Regions from separate parts of the Streptomyces sp. NPDC059224 genome, predicted to be linked through region 2. Evidence: riboswitches for the same ligand, from Rfam matches in the RefSeq annotation. Region 2 holds a riboswitch; the other holds the start of a gene.

Region 1 (13,555 bases), on a different contig from region 2:
GGATTCAGAGGAGTTCACTCGTGATGACCCGTTCCGCGCGCCGGACCCGGCAGACCCTCCGGGTGGCCGGTGCCTCGGTGGCGGCCCTGCTGGCCCTGAGCGCCTGCTCCTCCTCCGACGACGACTCGTCCGCCAAGGCGAGGTCGGACACCTCCGCGTCGGCCTCGCCGAAGCTGTCGGGTTCGATCACCGTGTTCGCGGCGGCCTCCCTCAAGGAGAGCTTCACGACGCTGAAGGCGGACTTCGAGAAGGCCCACCCGGGTACGAGGGTCGACTTCAGTTTCGGCGGCAGTGACACCCTGGCCGCGCAGATCACCAGCGGGGCGCCCGCCGACGTCTTCGCCGCGGCCAGCCCCAAGACGATGGCGATCGTCACGGACAAGAAGGACACCGCCACCACACCGGCCACCTTCGTCCGCAACCAGCTGGAGATCGCCACCCTGCCGGGCAACCCCGACAAGGTCGCCTCGCTCAAGGACCTCACCAAGTCCTCGCTGAAGGTGGTCCTCTGCGACCGGACGGTGCCGTGCGGCGCCGCCGCCCGGAAGGCGCTGGACGCCAGCAAGCTGAAGCTGACCCCGGTCTCCTACGAGGAGGACGTGAAGTCCGCCCTCAACAAGGTGGTCCTCAAGGAGGCCGACGCCGCGGTCGTCTACAAGACCGATGTGAAGGCCGCGGGCGACAAGGTGGAGGGCGTCGAGTTCCCCGAGTCCGCCGACGCCGTCAACGACTACCCGATCGCCCTGCTGAAGGACGCCCCCAACCCGACGGTGGCCAAGGCGTTCATCGCACTGGTGCAGTCCGCCGAGGGCCAGCAGGTCCTGAACCAGGCCGGGTTCCTCAAGCCGTGACGAAGGCCGACGAGCCGGGCGCCGGAGCCGTCGCCGTCACGGGCGGCCCACGGCGCCGGCGCATCCGGTCGGGTGTGCCGCTACCGCTCCTCCTCCCCGGAGCGGTAGCTCTGGTCTTCCTCCTGCTGCCCCTGCTCGCCCTGCTCCTGCGCGCCCCCTGGGGCAGCCTGCCCTCGCTGCTGACCAGCACGGAGGTGTGGCAGGCCCTCCAGCTCTCGCTGCTCAGCGCGACCGCGGCGACGGCCGTGAGCCTGGTGTTCGGGGTCCCGCTGGCCTGGCTGCTGGCCCGTACCGAGTTCCCGGGCCGGGGCCTGGTACGAGCACTGGTCACACTTCCCCTGGTCCTCCCCCCGGTCGTCGGCGGTGTGGCCCTGCTCCTGGCCCTGGGCCGCAACGGGGTCGTCGGCCAGTGGCTGGACTCCTGGTTCGGGATCACGCTGCCGTTCACGACGACCGCCGTCGTGATCGCCGAGTCCTTCGTGGCCATGCCCTTCCTGGTGATCAGCGTCGAGGGCACGCTGCGGGCCGCGGACCCGCGTTTCGAGGAGGCGGCGACGACCCTGGGCGCGTCCCGTTTCACGGCGTTCCGCAGGGTCACGCTCCCCCTCGTCGCCCCCGGCATCGCGGCCGGCTCGGTACTGGCCTGGGCCCGCGCGCTCGGCGAGTTCGGTGCGACGATCACGTTCGCCGGCAACTTCCCGGGCCGCACCCAGACCATGCCACTGGCGGTCTACCTGGCCCTCCAGAACGACCCCGACGCGGCGATCGCCCTCAGCCTGGTCCTGCTCGCGGTCTCGATCGCGGTACTGGCAGGCCTCCGCGACCGCTGGATGACCGCCTCATGACCACCCCCGACCCCACACCACCCGCCGCCGCCGAAGGCCGGGCAACCTCCGCGCACCCGCCGTCGCACCCGCACGGCCCTGCCGGCCTCGACGCCCGCCTCGTCGTCACCCGCCGCGCCTTCCATCTCGACATCACCCTCACCGCCGCCCCCGGCGAGGTCGTCGCCCTCCTCGGCCCCAACGGTGCCGGCAAGACCACCGCCCTGCGCGCCCTGGCCGGCCTCACCCCGCTCACCGCCGGCCATCTCCGCCTGGACGGGACGGAGTTGGACCGCACACCCCCCGAATCCCGTCCGGTGGGCGTCGTCTTCCAGGACTATCTCCTCTTCCCCCACCTCACGGCCCTCGACAACGTCGCCTTCGGTCCGCGCTGCCACGGCGCGAGCAAGGCCGAGGCCCGCGTCCGGGCGGCCGCCTGGCTGGACCGCATGGGCCTCGCGGACCACGCCGGCGCCAAACCCCGCCGGCTGTCCGGCGGGCAGGCCCAGCGTGTCGCGCTGGCCCGGGCGCTGGCCACCCACCCCCGCCTGCTGCTCCTGGACGAACCCCTCGCCGCCCTGGACGCCCGCACACGCCTGGACGTCCGTTCCCAACTCCGCCGCCATCTCGCGGAGTTCGAGGCCGTGGCGGTTCTGGTCACCCACGACCCGCTGGACGCCATGGTGCTGGCCGACCGTCTGATCGTCATCGAGCACGGCTCGATCGTCCAGCAGGGCACCCCCGCGGACATCGCCCGCCACCCGCGCACCGACTACATCGCGCACCTGGTCGGCCTCAACCTCTACCGCGGCCGGGCCGAGGCCGCGGCCGGGGGCCATCTGGTCAGGCTGGAGACCGGCTCCGCCATCGCCACCACGGAGCACCTCACCGGCGACGTGTTCGTCGCGTTCCCGCCGAGCGCGGTCACCCTGTTCCGGGACCGCCCCAAGGGGGCCAGCGCCCGCAACGTCTGGCGCTGCGAGGTCGCCGGCCTGGAGATCCACGGGGACCGGATCCGAGCCGACCTGACCGGCGGCCTCGCCCTCGTCGCCGACCTCACCGCGGTCGCCGCCGCCGAACTGGACCTGCACCCGGGCACTCCGGTGTGGGCGACGGTGAAAGCGACACAGACCCACGCGTACCCGGCGTAGCGCCCCATGCGAGAGGCCCCGCCGGAGCGGGGCCTCTGTCACATCCGTACTACCGCACCACCGCGGACACCGCGGATCAGTCCTCGTACGCGTCCAGCGGCGGGCAGGAGCACACCAGGTTGCGGTCGCCGAACGCCTGGTCGATCCGGCGTACCGGCGGCCAGTACTTGTCGGCGGCGGACACCCCGGCCGGGAAGACGGCCTCGGCCCGCGTGTAGGCGTGCTCCCACTCCCCGCCGAGGGCGGCGGCCGTGTGCGGGGCACCCCGCAGCGGGTTGTCCTCGGCGGGCCACTCCCCCGCCCCGACCTTGTCGATCTCCGCCCGAATCGCGATCATCGCGGCGCAGAACCGGTCCAGCTCGCCCAGGTCCTCGGACTCGGTCGGCTCGATCATCAGCGTGCCGGCCACCGGGAAGGACATCGTCGGCGCGTGGAACCCGTAGTCGATGAGCCGCTTGGCGACGTCGTCGACGCTCACCCCGGTCGCCTTGGTCAGCGGCCGCAGGTCGATGATGCACTCGTGCGCCACCAGCCCGCCGGGGCCGGTGTAGAGCACGGGGAAGTGCGGCTCCAGCCGCTTGGCGACATAGTTGGCGCTGAGTACGGCCACCTGGGTGGCGCGCTTGAGCCCCTCGCCGCCCATCAGCCGGACGTACGCCCACGAGATCGGCAGGATTCCGGCGGAGCCCCACGGCGCGGCCGAGATCGGCCCGACACCGGTCGCCGGGCCCGCGGCCGGCTGGAGCGGGTGGTTCGGCAGGTACGGCGCCAGGTGGGCCCGTACGGCCACCGGGCCGACGCCGGGGCCGCCGCCGCCGTGCGGGATGCAGAAGGTCTTGTGCAGGTTGAGGTGCGAGACGTCGCCGCCGAAGTGGCCGGGCTTGGCGACCCCGACCAGGGCGTTGAGGTTGGCACCGTCGACGTACACCTGGCCGCCGGCCTCGTGCACCTGACCGCAGATGTCCGCGACGTGCTCCTCGAACACGCCGTGCGTGGACGGGTACGTGATCATCAGCACGGCGAGCTGGTCACGGTGGAGCTCGATCTTCGCCCGCAGGTCCTCGACGTCGACCTCGCCGTCCTCGGCGGTCTTCACGACGACGACCTTCATGCCGGCCATGACGGCGCTGGCGGCGTTGGTGCCGTGCGCCGAGGAGGGGATCAGGCACACGGTGCGCTGCTCGTCGCCGTTGGCGCGGTGGTAGGCCCGTACGGCGAGCAGTCCGGCCAGCTCGCCCTGCGACCCGGCGTTGGGCTGCAGCGACACCTTGTCGTAGCCGGTGACCTCGGCGAGCCGCTCCTCCAGCTCACGGATGAGCGTCAGATAGCCCTGTGCCTGCTCGGCGGGCGCGAAGGGGTGCAGCTGGCCGAACTCGGGCCAGGTGACCGGCTCCATCTCGGTGGTCGCGTTGAGCTTCATGGTGCAGGAGCCCAGCGGGATCATGCCCCGGTCCAGCGCGTAGTCCCGGTCGGCGAGGCGGCGCAGGTAGCGCAGCATCGCGGTCTCGGAGCGGTGCTCGTGGAAGACCGGGTGGCCCAGGTAGCCGTCCTCGCGCAGCAGCGCCTCGGGCAGCGTGTCCGCGGCGGCCTCGTCCAGCGCCTCGACGTCGCCTCCGACCCCGAAAGCCGCCCACACGGCACCCAGCTGGGCCCGCGTGGTGGTCTCGTCGCAGGCCATGGAGACGTGGTCGGCGTCCACCAGCCGCAGGTTCACGCCGCCCTGGCGGGCGGCCGCGACGACCTCGGCGGCCTTGCCGGGCACGCGTGCGGTGAGGGTGTCGAAGTAGGCACCGTGCACGATCTCGACCCCGCCGGCCCTGAGGCCCGCGGCGAGGATCGTGGCATAGCGGTGGGTCCGCTGCGCGATGGCCCGCAGCCCCTCGGGCCCGTGGTAGACGGCGTACATGCCGGCCATCACGGCGAGCAGCACCTGTGCGGTGCAGATGTTGCTGGTGGCCTTCTCACGGCGGATGTGCTGTTCACGCGTCTGCAGCGCGAGCCGGTAGGCCCGGTGCCCGTCGGCGTCCACGGAGACACCCACGAGCCGGCCGGGCAGGCTGCGCGCGAACTTCTCGCGTACCGCCATGTAGCCGGCGTGCGGCCCGCCGAAGCCCATCGGCACACCGAAGCGCTGGGTCGTTCCGACGGCGATGTCGGCGCCCAGCTCGCCCGGCGAGGTCAGCAGGGTCAGCGCGAGCAGGTCGGCGGCGACGGTGACCAGCGCGCCCAGCCCGTGCGCCTGCTCGATGAGCGGCCTGATGTCGCGTACGGCACCGGAGGCGCCGGGGTACTGGACGAGCACGCCGTTGATCTCGCGTGCGGCGAGGTCGGCCGGGATTCCGTCGCTGAGGTCGGCGACGACGATCTCGACCCCGGTCGGTTCGGCCCGGGTCTCGATCACGGCGATGGTCTGCGGCAGGGCGTCCGCGTCGATGACGAAGACACCCTTCTTGTTCTTGCCCATGCGCAGCGACAGGGCCACGGCCTCGGCGGCGGCGGTGCCCTCGTCGAGCAGCGAGGCACCGGAGGTGGGCAGTCCGGTGAGGTCGGCGACCACGGTCTGGAAGTTCAGCAGCGCCTCCAGCCGGCCCTGGGAGATCTCCGGCTGGTACGGCGTGTAGGCCGTGTACCAGGCCGGGTTCTCCATCACGTTGCGCAGGATGACGGGCGGCGTGAAGGTGCCGTAGTAGCCCAGTCCGATCATGGAGTCGAGCACCTGGTTGCGGTCGGCCAGCGACCGCAGCTCGGCCAGCACCTCGGCCTCGGTGCGCGCGCCCGGCAGTTCCAGGGTGTCGGCGTTCTTGATGACGTCCGGCACGGCGGCGGCGGTCAGCTCGTCGAGTGAGCCGTAACCGACCTGGGCGAGCATCTTGGCCCGGGCCTCGTGATCGGGTCCGATATGGCGCTGCTCGAAGGGGATTCCCTGCTCGAGCTCGGAAAGCGGAACGCGCTGGGCGGTCATTGCGGAGGCCTCCTGGTCTGACGCGACCTTCGAGGGGTACCCCGGCACGGGCACCCCGACGGCCTCCCCCTCTGTCATCTCAACCTGAGAGCTTCGCCGGACGCCCAGGGGATCCGGCTTTCACCGTCGGTGAGAGCGGACGCCGTCGACGCCCGCCCTGCTTTCCAGAGTGACCTCGTCCGTGCGGTACGTGAGCCTGAGAGATTCCGGGGAGGATTTGCTCCTTCGGCGCCTCCGGTCTGTCCGGAGGACTCTCCCGCGCGGGGTCAGCAGCCGCTTGCCAGCCTACCAGCGAGGGCAACGCACGGGTCTTCGAGTGGCCGCCTCCTTCAATGTGCTCTTTTGTAGTGCTTACGGATGAGTTGCGACCTAGTGGAGGGCCCGTGCAGACCGACATCGATCCGCGCAACCTGATCGGCCGCAAGGCGTTCGACCGCAACGGCACGAAGATCGGCACGATCGACGAGGTCTACCTCGACGACGCGACCGGGGTGCCGGAGTGGGCGGCCATACGCACCGGCCTGTTCTCGCGGGACGCCTTCGTGCCCCTGGAGCCGAGCGAACTGGTCGAGGGCACCCTCAAGGTCCCCTTCGACCGCGCCCTGATCAAGGACGCCCCGGACTTCGGGGTGGGCCGCCACCTCTCCCCCGAGCAGGAGCTCCAGCTCTACCACCACTACGGCCTGGACACGACGGCCGCCCCGCCCCCCGACGAGCCGGACCACCACTTCGGCAAGCTGGCGGGCACGGAGGACCCGGGCACCTGACCGGGCGGCGGGGCGCCGCCCGCAACGCCCCGCAATGGGCGCGGGGAACTGCGCGATCAGCCCCCCACCCGCCCGCACACACCGCCTGCCGCCACCCCGTCACCCGGTCGCCCCGACACCAGCGGCAACGGCTCCGCCGGTTCCAGCTCCGGGTCGTCGACACGAAACGTCCGCACCCGCCCCGGCTCCACCGCCCCCGGCGTCTCGAACCGCACCGTCACCCTCCCCAGCCCGCTCCCCTGCACCCATCCGTGCCCGTACTCGGCATGCCGCACGTCGTGCCCCGCCGGCCACCGCCGCTCGGCGGCCGGCTGCTGCTCGGCGACCGGCTCCGCCGCCTCCTCCTCCGCCGTCGCGGACTCCCCCGCCCCCTCCCCCGCCGCCGCCTGAGCGAACAGATCCTCCTGGGTGTAGTCGGCGAGCCCCGTCACCCCGACGCCCAGCAGCCGCACACCCCCCGTCGTGTCCACCGAGTCCAGCAGCCGCGCGGCCGCCTCCCGCACCACCGCCGGGTCGTCGGTCGGCCCCCGGAGCGTCTCCGACCGGGTGAGCGTCGAGAAGTCGTACCTGCGTACCTTCAGCACGATGGTCCGCCCCGACAGCCCGGCCCCGCGCAGTCTGCGCACGCACCGGTCGGCCAGCCGCCGTACCTCCATCCCCACCCGCATCCGGTCGTGGATGTCCACGTCGTAGGTGTCCTCGACGGACACCGACTTGGCCTCCCGCTCGGCGACCACGGGCCGTTCGTCCTGCGCCAGCGCCATCGCGTGCAACGCGTGCCCGTGGGCCTTGCCGAGCAGCCGAACCAGTTCGTCCTCGCCCGCCTCGGCGATCTCGTCGACCGTGGTGATCCCGGCCCGCCGCAGATGGTCCCCGGTCGCCGGCCCCACGCCCGGCAGGGTCCGCACCGGCATCGGCCCGAGCATCGCCCGCTCGGTGCCCGGTGCGATCAGCACCAGCCCGTCCGGTTTGGCCTGCTCGGAGGCGATCTTCGCGAGCATCTTCGAGGCGGCGAGCCCGACCGACCCGGAGACCCCTGTGGCGCTTCGGATGTCCGCGCGCAGCTTCTCCCCCACCAGGCGCGCCGACCCCGCGTCCCAGGCCACCTCACCCGCCTCCAGGTCCACGAACGCCTCGTCCAGGCTCAGCGGCTCCACCAGCGGCGACAGCTCGTGCAGCAGCGCCATCACCTGCTCGCTGATCGACCGGTACAGCCCGAAGCGCGGCACGAGGTAGGCGGCGTTCGGCGCCAGCCTGCGTGCCTGCGCCATCGGCATCGCGGAGTGCACCCCGAACACCCGGGCCTCGTACGAGGCGGTGGCCACCACGCCACGCGGTCCGAGGCCGCCCACGACCACGGCCTTCCCCCGCAGGCTCGGCTTGGATGCCTGCTCCACCGAGGCGTAGAAGGCATCCATGTCGAGATGCAGGATCGTGGGCGCGTTTCTCACATCTCCGATGCTGCACCACACCACTGACAACACCCCGGCACGGAACCGCGCCAGGGTGTCACAGAGGGCTCAGGAGGCCATGGGGGGAGCCTCAGCGCCTTGGCGCCTCAGACCGCCTTGTTGCGGCGCCGGGCCAGCTCGTCGGCGGGGTTGTGCCCGACGAGGGTCTCACCGGTGTCGACGCGCTCGCCGTGCAGCTGGGAGAGCGCGCTCTCCACGTCCCGCCAGACCACGCCGACCGCGATCCCGAAGACGCCCTGCCCGCCCTGGAGCAGCGCGTGGACCTCGTCGGGCGAGGTGCACTCGTAGACCGTGGCGCCGTCGCTCATGAGGGTCATCCGCTCCAGGTCGCGGAAACCGCGTTCCCTCAGGTGCTGGACGGTGGTGCGGATGTTCTGGAGGGACACTCCGGTGTCCAGGAACCGCTTGACGATCTTCAGGACGACGACGTCACGGAAGCTGTAGAGGCGCTGGGTGCCCGATCCGTAGGCGGGCCGCACGCTGGGCTCGACCAGGCCGGTGCGGGCCCAGTAGTCGAGCTGCCGGTAGGTGATGCCGGCCGCCGCGCAGGCGGTGGGCCCCCGATAGCCGATCTCCTCGGTCGTCATGGACGCCACCCCTTCGCCGCTCGGCACCGCCGCCGGCCGCTGCGCGGCGTGACCGCCGGCGCTGCCGTGCTGGGGGTCCCCCCAACCCGGACGGAGTCGAGAGCCCGGGGGCGGGTACGGACCGCTCTCCCCGAGACCGCGTCCCGGGGCACCCCCAGCCATACCGTCGCCGCTGCTTCTCACGCCGACCTCCGTCCTTGACCTGCCTTCTCGACGGTAGGCAGTCACCAGGGGCGCGTCAACGATCGCCACACTCGGCACGCCGAGTGATAATCACCCTAGGAGTGGTTTCCCGTGCCCCACCGCGGGGAAAGGCTAGCCGAATGCTCTGGCGGGAAGGCGTAGGACGCTCTCAGTGGCCGCCGGCAATCGCCAGTGAGTTCCGCCCCTGACGAGCCGTGAACCGGCCCGTCGCGGCCTTCCGGTGAGCGGCTGAAGCGCCGGCCGGCTCCCGTCCCTCACTGACTGCTGGTGCCGAAGTCCTCGGGCGAGATCTGGTCGAGGAACTCGCGGAACTTCTCCACCTCGTCCTCCTGCTCGTCAGGGATCGCGATGCCAGCGTCGTCCAGCACCGTGTCGCTCCCGTAGATCGGCGTTCCGGTGCGCAGCGCCAGCGCTATGGCGTCGGACGGACGAGCGCTCACCTCGACACCGCTGGCGAACACCAGCTCCGCGTAGAAGACCCCCTCACGCAGGTCCGTGATGCGCACTTCGGTGAGCTCCTGGCCGACGGCCTCCAGCACGTCCTTGAACAGGTCGTGGGTCAGCGGTCGTGCAGGAGCCATGCCCTGCTGGGCGAACGCGATCGCCGTCGCCTCCCCCGGACCGATCCAGATAGGGAGGTAACGGTCGCCTCCCACTTCGCGCAGGAGCACGATCGGTTGGTTGGAGGGCATTTCCACCCGGACACCTACGACATCGAGCTCGTTCACACAGCAACCCTAGGCCGTGCCCGGGACGTTTGGGTAGTCGGGCCCGGAACGCGCGCCCGATCCGGCCTCCGCCCGGGTCCTGTCACGATGGTCACGGCAGCCGCACCCCGAGGGCGCTCTGCACCAGTGCGGCGTGCAGCTTCACCGTGAGCGCCGCCAGCTCCTTCGTACGGGCCTCTGCGTGGGCCCGGGTCTGCGGGTTGCGGTGCCGCCTGAGCGGGGCCACCACCTGGTCCACCAGGCCCGCCTCACGGTCCGCGGCGGCCTTCATCACCCGCAGATGACGCGGTTCGATCCCGAACCTGCCCAGCTCCGTCACGAGCGCGGCCACGGTGACCGCCTCGGAGTCGTACACGCCGTCCTCCAGGGGAGTGAGCAGCCCGTACGACTCCCACTCCGCCAGGCGGTTCTCGTCGATCTCGGCGGCCGCGAGCAGCTCGTCCCGCCCGATCCGCGCCACCGTGGGCACCTCGGGCACCACCGGGACCGCCTCGCCGTCCCGCTGCCGCCCCAGCACGGGCAGCTGTACGGCCTCACCGCGCTCCATGGCGTCCAGGTACTCGCGGATGACCTTCAGCGGCAGGTAGTGGTCCCGCTGCATCCTCAGGACGTGTCCGAGACGCTCCACGTCCCCGCCACTGAACTTGCGGTACCCGGACGGAGTCCGGCGGGGCTCGATGAGCCCCTCCGACTCCAGAAAACGGATCTTGGAGATGGTCACTTCGGGGAACTCGTCGCGCAGCACGTTCAGCACCGTGCCGATGCTCATCAGCCCGGATTCCGTGGCGGCGGTGCCGTGACCGGTACCGCCGCTCGGCGTGTGCAGCATGGACCTTCTTCCCTGGGGTCCCGGCACGAGGGCCGGAGGGTCAGATGCCCTGCCGGCTCGCGTAGAAGACCAGCCGGTACTTGCCGATCTGGACCTCGTCACCGTTCGACAGAGCGACCTGGTCGATGCGCTCCCGGTTGACGTACGTGCCGTTCAGGCTGCCCACGTCGGCCACCGTGAACGAGCCGTCCGGCTGGCGGCGGAACTCCACATGGCGGCGCGAGACCGTCACGTCGTCCAGGAAGATGTCGCTCTGCGGATGACGGCCGGCCGTGGTCAGGTCGCTGTCCAGCAGGAAGCGGCTGCCCGAGTTCGGGCCGCGGCGCACGACCAGCAGCGCGGAGCCCAGCGGCAGCGCGTCGACGGCCGCCTGGGCCTCGGGCGAGAGCGCCGGCGCCTGGGTCTGGCCGGTGACCTCGGCGTCGTAGGCCTCCAGGCCGGAGATCGAGATCGTGGACGTCGTCTCGGACGCCCGCTCGGGGACGGCGCCCGCGCGCAGCGGGGCACCGCAGTTGGAACAGAAGCGGGCGTTCTCCGCGTTGCGGTTACCGCACCTCGTACAAACCAGGGCCGACATGGACGGATCCTCCTGCCGCGGCTGCCCCGCCGGGGCGTTGGACGCGTACGGGCCGGAGGTAAACCCTCCACCCGCACCTGAGGTTGACGGTTGCCCGAAACCTATGCCGCCGGACTGGGACGGGTCAACTGACGGCGCGCCCTGACCTCCCGAAATGTCACCCCCCGGACCAGCCACCTGGTCCCGGAACAGCGGGCGCTGACCGTCCGCGTCGGGCTGTGCGCGATGGCGAGCGGTCGCGTTGTCGCTGCCCTCTCGCGCGCTCTTGCCGAACAACTTCGAAAACAACTTCACGGGCGATTCCCCTTGACCGAAACAGACCCGCCCGTGGGGCAGGACGAACCCTGACTGAATAAACCGGCCGACCCGGACAACCACACAACGTCCGTATCCACCAGACAGTTTCCACCACGCACCGGCTCCCCGGTGCGCCGACCCCCCGCATCCTCATGCCCTCGCCGGATGTCCCGCATGCACCACCGGTTCACTATGGGGTCGACCGAGCGTAGTCAGGCTGCTTCGCCGGTCGCAAGGCATCCACGACGATCTTGGTCGATCGTTCGACGGTAACCGTCGCCTGCTCCTTCTCCAGGGTCTGCACCACGCCTCCGGGGATGTTGAGAGCCGGTTCGAGGTCCTGCGGCTTGCCGATCACCCTGAAAACGTAAGGCTGGGTGATCTTGTTCCCGTCGACGCTCACGCTCTTCCCCGAGTCGCTGAGGTAGGTACCGGAGATCACGCGCACCCCGTTGACCTGGATCGCCTCAGCGCCGGCCGCGCGCAGCTCCTGGATCGCGTCGAGCAGCATGTCCGCCTGCACCGTTCCCTTCGGGTCGTCGACCGTCATCGTGATGCCAGGACCCTGCGCCGCCACGGTGCCCGCCAGAATGCCGAGTTGCCTCTCCTTCTCGGCCGTCTGCTTGCGGGCCTCCGCCGCCTGGTCGGAGCTGCTCTGCAACTCCTGACGCTGCTTTTCGAGTCCTGTCCTCTCGTCCTCAAGACGCTGAGTACGGTCGTCCAGTTCATCGAGGATGCGGACAAGATCCTCCTGGCGGGCCCCACGCAGCGCGCTGTCACTGTCACTGTTCGACGCCACCTGCACGGCGAGGCCGAATCCGAGCCCGAACAGCAGCACGGCGACGATCAATTGGGCCCGGCTGACCCGCGGCGGCCACAACCCCTCGACCAGCCGCCGGCGGCCGCTCGGCCCGGTCTCCGGCTCGGGCTCGGCGGCGGGTCCCGGCTCGGGCGCCGTGGCGGGTACCTCGGCCGGCAGTTCCTTGCGCAACCGGTGCTCCGGCTGCTTCTCGTGCTCGCTCATGCCGCTCACGCCCGGAAGACATGCCGTCGGATCGCCGCGGCGTTGGAGAAGATACGGATACCGAGGACCACGACGACGCCCGTGGACAGCTGCGAGCCCACGCCCAACTTGTCACCCAGGAACACGATCAACGCGGCCACCACCACGTTGGACAGGAACGACACCACGAAGACCTTGTCGTCGAAGATCCCGTCCAGCATGGCCCGCAGACCGCCGAAGACGGCGTCGAGCGCCGCGACGACGGCGATCGGCAGATACGGCTCGACGACCGCCGGAACCTCCGGACGGACCAGCAGTCCGGCCACGACGCCCACGACGAGGCCAAGTACGGCGATCACGATGTGCCCTTCTCCGTCTTCTCGGTGTACGGCTGGGCCGTACGTACGATCACGCTGGGTGCGGCGGGCAGCCGGACGTCACTCTCCGTGGAGATCGTCGCCCGGATGTCGAAGTTCTCCTCCAGCGCATGCAGATACAGCCCGTCGGGGCTGTCCTGGAACCTGGAGCTGAGCCTCTCCCCGTCCCCCACCGCCAGCACCGTGTACGGCGGAACCAGCGGCCTGTTGTCGACCAGTATCGCGTCTCCCGCGGCCCTGATCGCGGACAGCGCGGTCAGCCGCTGTCCGTTGATGGAGATCGCCTCGGCTCCCGAGGCCCACAACCCGTTGACCACGCGCTGCATGTCGTGGTCCCGCACCCGTCCGGTGTCCGAGAAGCCTGAGGTCTCCCGCGGGTTGCCGGCGTCACCGCCCGCGGACGCCGCCTTGGCGTCGTTCACGCTCAGCTTCACGCCGGGGCCGTGCACCGCCGTGGCGCCCGACAGGACGCCCATCAGGTCCGCCTGCCCGCTGCCGCCGCTCTCCTTCAGCGCCGCCCGCTGACGGGCGCTGACGTCGTCACGCAGCTCGTCGACACTGCTCTCGAGCTTGTCCGCGGCCGCCGTCTCGCGGTCGATGCGGTCGATGAGCTCCTGCCGCTCCTTGGCCACGACCGGTGCGGTCACCCGCGCCTGCGCCGCGCCCACGGTCACCACCAGGGCCGCGAGCACCAGACCGCCAGCCAGGCCCAGCCTGGCCCGCAGGGTCTTCGGCATGCCGCCGCCCTGCCCCTGCGCCCTTTTGCGGGCCGCCGCCTCGGCGTACCCGTCGTCGAGGCTGTGGTCCATGACGTTGGTGATCAACGACATGGAGGCGTCCGGACGCTGCGGCCGGGTGGCGCTGCTCCGAACGGGGGGTTGCTGCGGCATGCCGCACATCGTCGCACGTTGCGACCGGTACCTCCG
Region 2 (7,145 bases):
GGGATCTGGACCAGGCCGCCGACCGGGTCGCAGGTGAGGCCGAGGTTGTGCTCCATGCCGATCTCGGCCGCGTTCTCGACCTGTTCCGGGGAGCCGCCGAGCACCTCGGCCAGCGCGCCCGCCGCCATCGAGCAGGCCGAGCCGACCTCGCCCTGGCAGCCGACCTCGGCGCCGGAGATGGACGCGTTCTCCTTGAAGAGCATGCCGATCGCGCCGGCCGCGAGGAGGAAGCGGACCACTCCGTCCTCGTCGGCGCCCGGGACGAAGTCGATGTAGTAGTGCAGGACCGCCGGGATGATGCCCGCCGCGCCGTTGGTGGGAGCGGTGACCACCCGGCCGCCCGCCGCGTTCTCCTCGTTCACGGCCATCGCGTAGAGCGTGATCCACTCCATCGCGTGGGCCAACGGGTCGCCCTCGGCGCGCAGTTGCCGCGCGGTGATGGCGGCACGGCGACGGACCCGCAGACCGCCCGGCAGGATCCCCTCCCGCGACATCCCGCGCCCCACGCACGCCTGCATCACCCGCCAGATGTCCAGCAGCCCCTCGCGGATCTCCTCCTCGGTGCGCCAGGCCCGCTCGTTCTCCAGCATCAGGGCGGAGATCGACAGACCCGTCTCCTTGGTGAGGCGCAGCAGCTCGTCGCCCGTGCGGAAGGGGTACTTCAGGACCGTGTCGTCCAGCTTGATGCGGTCCGCGCCGACCGCCTCCTCGTCGACGACGAACCCGCCGCCGACCGAGTAGTACGTCTTGGAGAGGAGTTCCGTCCCAGAGGCGTCGTACGCCCACAGGGTCATGCCGTTCGCGTGGTAGGGCAGCGTCTTGCGGCGGTGCAGTTTCAGGTCGGCGTCGAAGGAGAACGCGATCTCGTGCTCGCCCAGCAGCGACAGGCGTTTCGTGGCCTTGATCGTCTCGATCCGGTCGTCCGCGCCCTCCACGTCGACCGTGCGCGGCGAGGCGCCCTCCAGGCCGAGCAGCACCGCCTTCGGGGTGCCGTGGCCGTGGCCGGTCGCGCCGAGCGACCCGTACAGCTCGGAGCGTATCGAGGTGACGGAGTCCAGCAGCCCCTCGTTGCGCAGGCGGCGGGCGAACATGCGGGCCGCGCGCATGGGACCGACGGTGTGAGAGCTCGACGGGCCGATACCGATCGAGAACAGGTCGAAGACCGAGATGGCCACGGGAACTCCTTGGAAAAGGGCGGGGGCACACACCATCGGGTGCCCCCACCAGGGAACTACTTGTTCAGACCGGGGTAAAGCGGGTGCTTCGCGGTCAGGGCCTCGACCCGGGCCCTCAGGGCCGCCGCGTCGTAGGACGGCTTCAGCGTCTCGGCGATCACGTCCGCGACCTCGGTGAAGTCCTCGGCCGTGAAGCCGCGGGTGGCCAGCGCCGGGGTGCCGATCCGCAGCCCCGAGGTGACCATCGGCGGACGCGGGTCGTTCGGGACGGCGTTGCGGTTGACCGTGATGCCGACCTCGTGGAGACGGTCCTCGGCCTGCTGCCCGTCCAGCTGCGACTCGCGCAGGTCGACGAGGATCAGGTGCACGTCCGTGCCGCCGGACAGCACGTTCACGCCGGCCTCGCGGGCGTCGGGCGCGGTGAGCCGCTCGGCGAGGATGCGCGCACCCTCCACCGTACGACGCTGGCGCTCCTTGAAGTCCTCCGAGGCGGCGACCTTGAAGGAGACGGCCTTCGCCGCGATCACGTGCTCCAGGGGACCGCCCTGGAAGCCGGGGAAGACGGACGAGTTCAGCTTCTTCGCGAAGGCCTGACGGGCCAGGATGATGCCGCCGCGGGGACCGCCCAGCGTCTTGTGGGTGGTGGAGGTGACCACGTCGGCGTAGGGCACCGGGTTCTCGTGCAGACCGGCGGCGACCAGGCCGGCGAAGTGGGCCATGTCGACCCACAGGTACGCCTCGACCTCGTCGGCGATCCGCCGGAACTCGGCGAAGTCCAGCTGGCGCGGGTACGCCGACCAGCCGGCGATGATCACCTTCGGCCGGTGCTCCTTGGCGAGCCGCTCCACCTCGGCCATGTCCACGAGACCGGCGTCGTCCACGTGGTAGGCCACCACGCCGAACTGCTTGCCGGAGAAGTTCAGGCGCATGCCGTGGGTCAGGTGGCCGCCGTGGGCGAGGTCCAGACCCAGGATGGTGTCGCCGGGCTGCGCCAGCGCGAACAGGGCCGCCTGGTTGGCGGAGGCACCGGAGTGCGGCTGCACGTTGGCGTACTCGGCGCCGAACAGCTCCTTCACCCGGTCGATGGCGATCTGCTCGGTGACGTCGACGTGCTCGCAGCCGCCGTAGTAGCGGCGGCCCGGGTAGCCCTCGGCGTACTTGTTGGTCAGTACCGAGCCCTGCGCCTCCATGACCGCGACCGGAGCGAAGTTCTCCGAGGCGATCATCTCCAGGGTGGACTGCTGGCGCACCAGCTCGGCGTCGACCGCGGCCGCGACCTCCGGGTCGAGCTCGTGCAGGGGCGTGTTCAGAACGGACATCTTTTTCTACGACTCCTCAGCCGGTGTCTGTGCGGTCCTCAGCCGGCGGTGAAGGCGGTGTACTCGTCGGCGGAGAGCAGATCGGCAGGCTCGTCCGCGATGCGCACCTTGAACAGCCAGCCGCCCTCGAAGGGGGCCGAGTTCACCAGGGACGGGTCGTCCACGACGTCCTCGTTGATCTCGGTGATCTCACCGGTGACCGGCGAGTAGAGGTCGGAGACCGACTTGGTCGACTCCAGCTCGCCGCAGGACTCGCCCGCGGTCACGGTGTCGCCGACGGCCGGGAGCTGGACGAAGACGACGTCACCGAGCGCGTTGGCCGCGTGCTCCGTGATGCCGACCGTCGCCACGCTGTCCGCGGCGGCCGACAGCCACTCGTGCTCCTTGCTGTAACGCAGCTGCTGGGGGTTGCTCATGGCCTGAATTCTCCTGTACGCGGGGGAGTGCTGGTGAAAGAGGACTGCTGGAAAGACACGTGAGCAGCGGAAATGTGCGCAGGGTCACGCGCCGCCGCGCCCAGTGTCTCCTCTGGGTCTGCCTCGGGGTCTACTTCTGGCGCTTGTAGAAGGGCAGGGCCACGACCTCGTACGGTTCGTGGCTGCCCCGGATGTCCACACCGACACCCGTGGTGCCCGGCGCCGAGTGCGCCGCGTCGACGTACGCCATGGCGATCGGCCTGCCCAGGGTGGGGGAGGGGGCACCGGAGGTGACCTCGCCGATCACCTCGCCGCCCGCGACCACCGAGAACCCGGCGCGCGGCACCCGACGGCCCTCGGCGACCAGGCCGACCAGCACCCGCGGCGGCTCGGCCGCGGCCCGGTCGGCGGCCTCCTGGAGCGCCTCGCGCCCCACGAAGTCGCCGTCCTTCTCGAACTTCACCACCCGGCCGAGCCCGGCGTCGAAGGGGGTCAGCGAGGTGGTCAGCTCATGCCCGTAGAGCGGCATGCCCGCCTCCAGGCGCAGGGTGTCCCGGCAGGACAGCCCGCAGGGCACCAGGCCGACGCCCTCACCCGCGTCGGTGAGCGCCTGCCACACCTGCACCGCGTGCTCCGGCTTCACGAACAGCTCGAAGCCGTCCTCGCCGGTGTAGCCGGTGCGGGCGATCAGCGCCGGGACCCCGGCGACCGTGCCGGGCAGCCCGGCGTAGTACTTCAGGCCGTCCAGGTCGGCGTCGGTCAGCGACTTCAGGATCCCGGGCGACTCCGGCCCCTGGACGGCGATCAGGGCGTACGCGTCCCGGTCGTCGCGCACCTCGGCGTCGAACCCGTCGGCACGCTCGGTCAGCGCGTCGAGGACCACCTGGGCGTTGGAGGCGTTGGCCACGACCAGGTACTCGGTCTCGGCCAGCCGGTAGACGATCAGGTCGTCGAGGATGCCGCCGTCGGCCCGGCAGATCATGGTGTAGCGGGCGCGCCCGACGCCGACGGAGGCGATGTTGCCGACCAGGGCGTGGTTCAGCAGGGCGGCCGCCTGGGGGCCGGTCACGGCGATCTCGCCCATGTGGGAGAGGTCGAAGAGCCCGGCCCTGGTCCGCACGGCGACATGCTCGTCGCGTTCGGATCCGTAGCGCAGGGGCATGTCCCAGCCGGCGAAGTCGGTCATGGTGGCGCCGAGCGAGCGATGCAGGGCATCGAGCGCGGTACGGCGGAGTCCAGCGGAATCGGAACTGCTCATCGGTCGGTCGTCTCCCAAAGATCCCAGGGCATGACAGGCGAGGTCTGTCCTCCCCATCTGTCATCGGAACCTGAGAGGTTCGCCTCGACCACCACAGTGGTCACGACTTGCACCTTGGGTGGGACCGCCGAGACGGCGGCCCGCTTTTCAGATGTGCCTCGCCCGCGCGGTAACGGGGCCTGAGAGATTCAAGGGAGGGACTTGCTCCTTCGGCGCCCCGGTGAAGACTGCCGGGGACTCTCCCGCGCGGATTCAAACGGCCGGTATGCAGTTGGCGGGCACATCATTGCATGCCGGGCGGAGCTTTGTGACAGGCCTGTGGCCGGAAGCGGACCGAACCGCGAGACGCCGGGGATTACCTTCTCTTTACAATATGTGGGGAGAACCTTTCCTGAACCCCCAGGGAGGACGGTCACGGTGACAAGGACCACGGCATACGCGACGACGACGGGCATCGCCCTGTCCGGGCAGCCGGCGGCCCCCGCGCGCGAGCGGTGCGCGGAGCCGGCACCGGTCGTCCGTGATCTGCGCGACCGTGCGGGCGGCAGCCCGCCCGGTCTGCTCTTCGGCCCTCGTGACCTGGTCGTGGTCACCGGACTGCCCGGCAGCGGCAAGTCCACCCTGATGCACCGCACCGTCCAGGGCATCCGGATCGACTCCCAGGACACCCGGGACCGCTGGGACGCCCGGCTGGCCCGCTTCCTGCCGTACGCCCTCTACCGCCCGCTGGTCCGCCTCGCCCACTACGCGGGACTGCGCCGCGCGCTGCGCACCGGCGAGGGCGTCGTGGTGCACGACTGCGGGACCCAGGCCTGGGTGCGCGACTGGCTGGCCCGCGCGGCCCGCCGCCGCGGCGGCACCCTGCACCTGCTGCTCCTGGACGTCACGCCCGGCACGGCGCTGGACGGCCAGCGCGAGCGCGGCCGGGGCGTCTCCCGGTACGCCTTCCTGCGCCACCGCCACGCCGCGTCCCGCCTGGTGCGCGCGGTGGAGAAGGGCGGGCTGCCGCAGGGGGTCGGCTCGGCGGTCCTGCTCGACCGGGACGCGGCGGACGTGCTGTGCCGGATCGCCTTCCGGAGGGCGGAGCAGCCCACCGGGTGAGGCCCCCCGGGCGGCGGATCGGCTCACGGGGTGAGGCATTGTCACAGCCACCCGCTAGCCTTTTCAGACTCAGCAGCAGCGGTTTCCAGCAGGCGGTAGGCAGATGGACTTCCCGGCGGACATTCCCGCGGACTTCCCGGCACAGGCACACCCCCACCCGCACGGCGGTTGGCCCGGCAACGAACTGGAGGAGGTCCTGTCGGCCTCCCTCGGCGTCCCCTCGGCCGCGGGCCGGCTCATCGAGGTGCTCGGCCGCAGTTTCCTGTGGATCCCGCTGCCGGAGGGCGGCGGTCCGCACAGCGGCCCGCTGGACCTGCCCACCACCGAGATCGAGGGCCGGGTGTACGTCCCGGTCTTCAGCTCCGAGGAGCAGTTCCGCCAGGTGGTCGGCGCCCACCTGTCGTACACGATCGCCCCGGCCGTCGAGTTCGCCCGCGGTCTGCCCCCGCAGGTCGGCATCGCCGTGAACCCGGGGGGCGTGGTGGGAGTCCCGCTGCCGCCGGAGGCGGTCGCCGAGCTGTGCCGCTGCGGCCGCAGCGAACTGGACGGCCCCGCCTCGGGCGGCCGGGTCCGGCTCTTCGAACCGGACTGGCAGGACGACCCGATGGACTTCCTGGCCGCGGCCTCCGCCGAGTTCGCGGGGACCGGCGTGGTCGCCACGGCCCGCCGCTGCCTGGCCGCGGTCGAGACGGCCGACCCCGTGATGTTCGTGGGCGTCGAACTCTCGCAGTGGGAGGGGGACATCAGGGCGGTGCCGCTGGAGGCGCTGGGCAAGGCGCTGGGCCGGGTCCCGGTGCGGTGGCCGGTGAACCTGGTCCTGCTCGACGTTGCCGACGACCCGGTGGGCCACTGGATGCGGGAGAACGTCCGGCCCTTCTACCAGTACGGCCACTGAAGGCGCCCCGCCAGGGGCGCGGGGGCCGTGCCGATGTGCGGTGCGGCCCCCGCGGGCCCGCCCGGCCACAACGCAACCCCCACTCGTGCACGGACCATCGGCCCCCTCCCCCCGGGCGCTTAAGCTGTCCCCGAATGCGGGGCGACAAATGAAGGGGCGGTAACACGTGAGCGCCAGCGGCACCGCGGCGGCCGGACAGGTCGAGCACATGCTGCGCCAGGTAACCCCCGGGCGCTACGACGCCTACGAGGCACTCCTCCGCGCCCTCGCCACGCCGTCCTCGGGTCAGATCTGGATGCTCCTGTGGCACGGTCAGGGCGGCTCCCCCGACGCCCAGTACGGGAACATGGACGTCGAGGGCCACGGCTACGCGCCCTGCGTGACCTCGGCCCAGGAACTGTCGGCGAGCGGCTGGAACCGTTCGTACGAGGTGGTCGACGGCCTCGACGTGGCCCGCACCCTCTATCCCGACCACTTCGGGCTGTGGCTCAACCCGCACGCCCCGGGCGGCGGGGTCGGCATCCCCTGGCTGGACCTGCGCCGGATCGCGACCGGGCTGGAGCGCCAGCCCGCGGGGCCGCTGCGTCTGGCCGAACCGACCATCGAGATCCCGCAGTTCTACGCGCTGCTGTCGCAGAACGCCCACCGCACGCCCGCGGTCCGCTCGCTGCGGCGCGCCTGGGTGCAGCCGGCGCTCGGCGCGCCGTATCTCGCGATCGGACTCGACGTGTACGACACGTCGCCGCCGGCCGTGGACTCGGTGCGGGCGATGATGCAGCAGTCCGTCGGGGCGGTGCCGGACGGGCTGCCGGTGTCCACGGTCGCCATGACCGACGAGTACGACCCCGTGGTGATGTGGATGCGGGCCGCCGCGCGTCCGTTCTACGACCGCGAGGCCCACGCGGCCCCGCCACCCGCACCGGCCGCGGGATACGGGTATCCACCGGCCCAGAGCGGCTACTGAGCGACGAGAAAGCGGCG

Evidence for each region. A riboswitch is a leader RNA that binds a small molecule or an ion and turns the genes downstream of it on or off. The one in region 2 is predicted to bind glycine.
Region 1: another riboswitch for glycine. It lies ahead of gcvP (aminomethyl-transferring glycine dehydrogenase); the one in region 2 lies ahead of gcvT (glycine cleavage system aminomethyltransferase GcvT).

Annotation. Positions count from the first base shown of each region.
Region 1 covers NZ_JBHZAN010000075.1:9,025-22,579, forward strand. Annotated here, with positions in the region: gene modA (molybdate ABC transporter substrate-binding protein) at 24-851, shown strand; gene modB (molybdate ABC transporter permease subunit) at 848-1,696, shown strand; gene ACFXI4_RS43685 (ABC transporter ATP-binding protein) at 1,693-2,826, shown strand; gene gcvP (aminomethyl-transferring glycine dehydrogenase) at 2,903-5,788, opposite strand; glycine riboswitch at 5,963-6,057, opposite strand; gene ACFXI4_RS43695 (PRC-barrel domain-containing protein) at 6,172-6,555, shown strand; partial or broken gene ACFXI4_RS43700 (DNA polymerase IV) at 6,465-8,006, opposite strand; gene ACFXI4_RS43705 (MerR family transcriptional regulator) at 8,114-8,797, opposite strand; gene ACFXI4_RS43710 (bifunctional nuclease family protein) at 9,073-9,546, opposite strand; gene ACFXI4_RS43715 (MerR family transcriptional regulator) at 9,638-10,375, opposite strand; gene ACFXI4_RS43720 (FHA domain-containing protein) at 10,416-11,246, opposite strand; gene ACFXI4_RS43725 (DUF881 domain-containing protein) at 11,440-12,273, opposite strand; gene ACFXI4_RS43730 (small basic family protein) at 12,279-12,611, opposite strand; gene ACFXI4_RS43735 (DUF881 domain-containing protein) at 12,608-13,519, opposite strand.
Region 2 covers NZ_JBHZAN010000085.1:121-7,265, reverse strand. Annotated here, with positions in the region: gene ACFXI4_RS44390 (L-serine ammonia-lyase) at 1-1,175, opposite strand, end outside; gene glyA (serine hydroxymethyltransferase) at 1,232-2,494, opposite strand; gene gcvH (glycine cleavage system protein GcvH) at 2,533-2,910, opposite strand; gene gcvT (glycine cleavage system aminomethyltransferase GcvT) at 3,041-4,168, opposite strand; glycine riboswitch at 4,326-4,423, opposite strand; gene ACFXI4_RS44370 (AAA family ATPase) at 4,586-5,269, shown strand; gene ACFXI4_RS44365 (enhanced serine sensitivity protein SseB) at 5,373-6,164, shown strand; gene ACFXI4_RS44360 (enhanced serine sensitivity protein SseB C-terminal domain-containing protein) at 6,331-7,128, shown strand.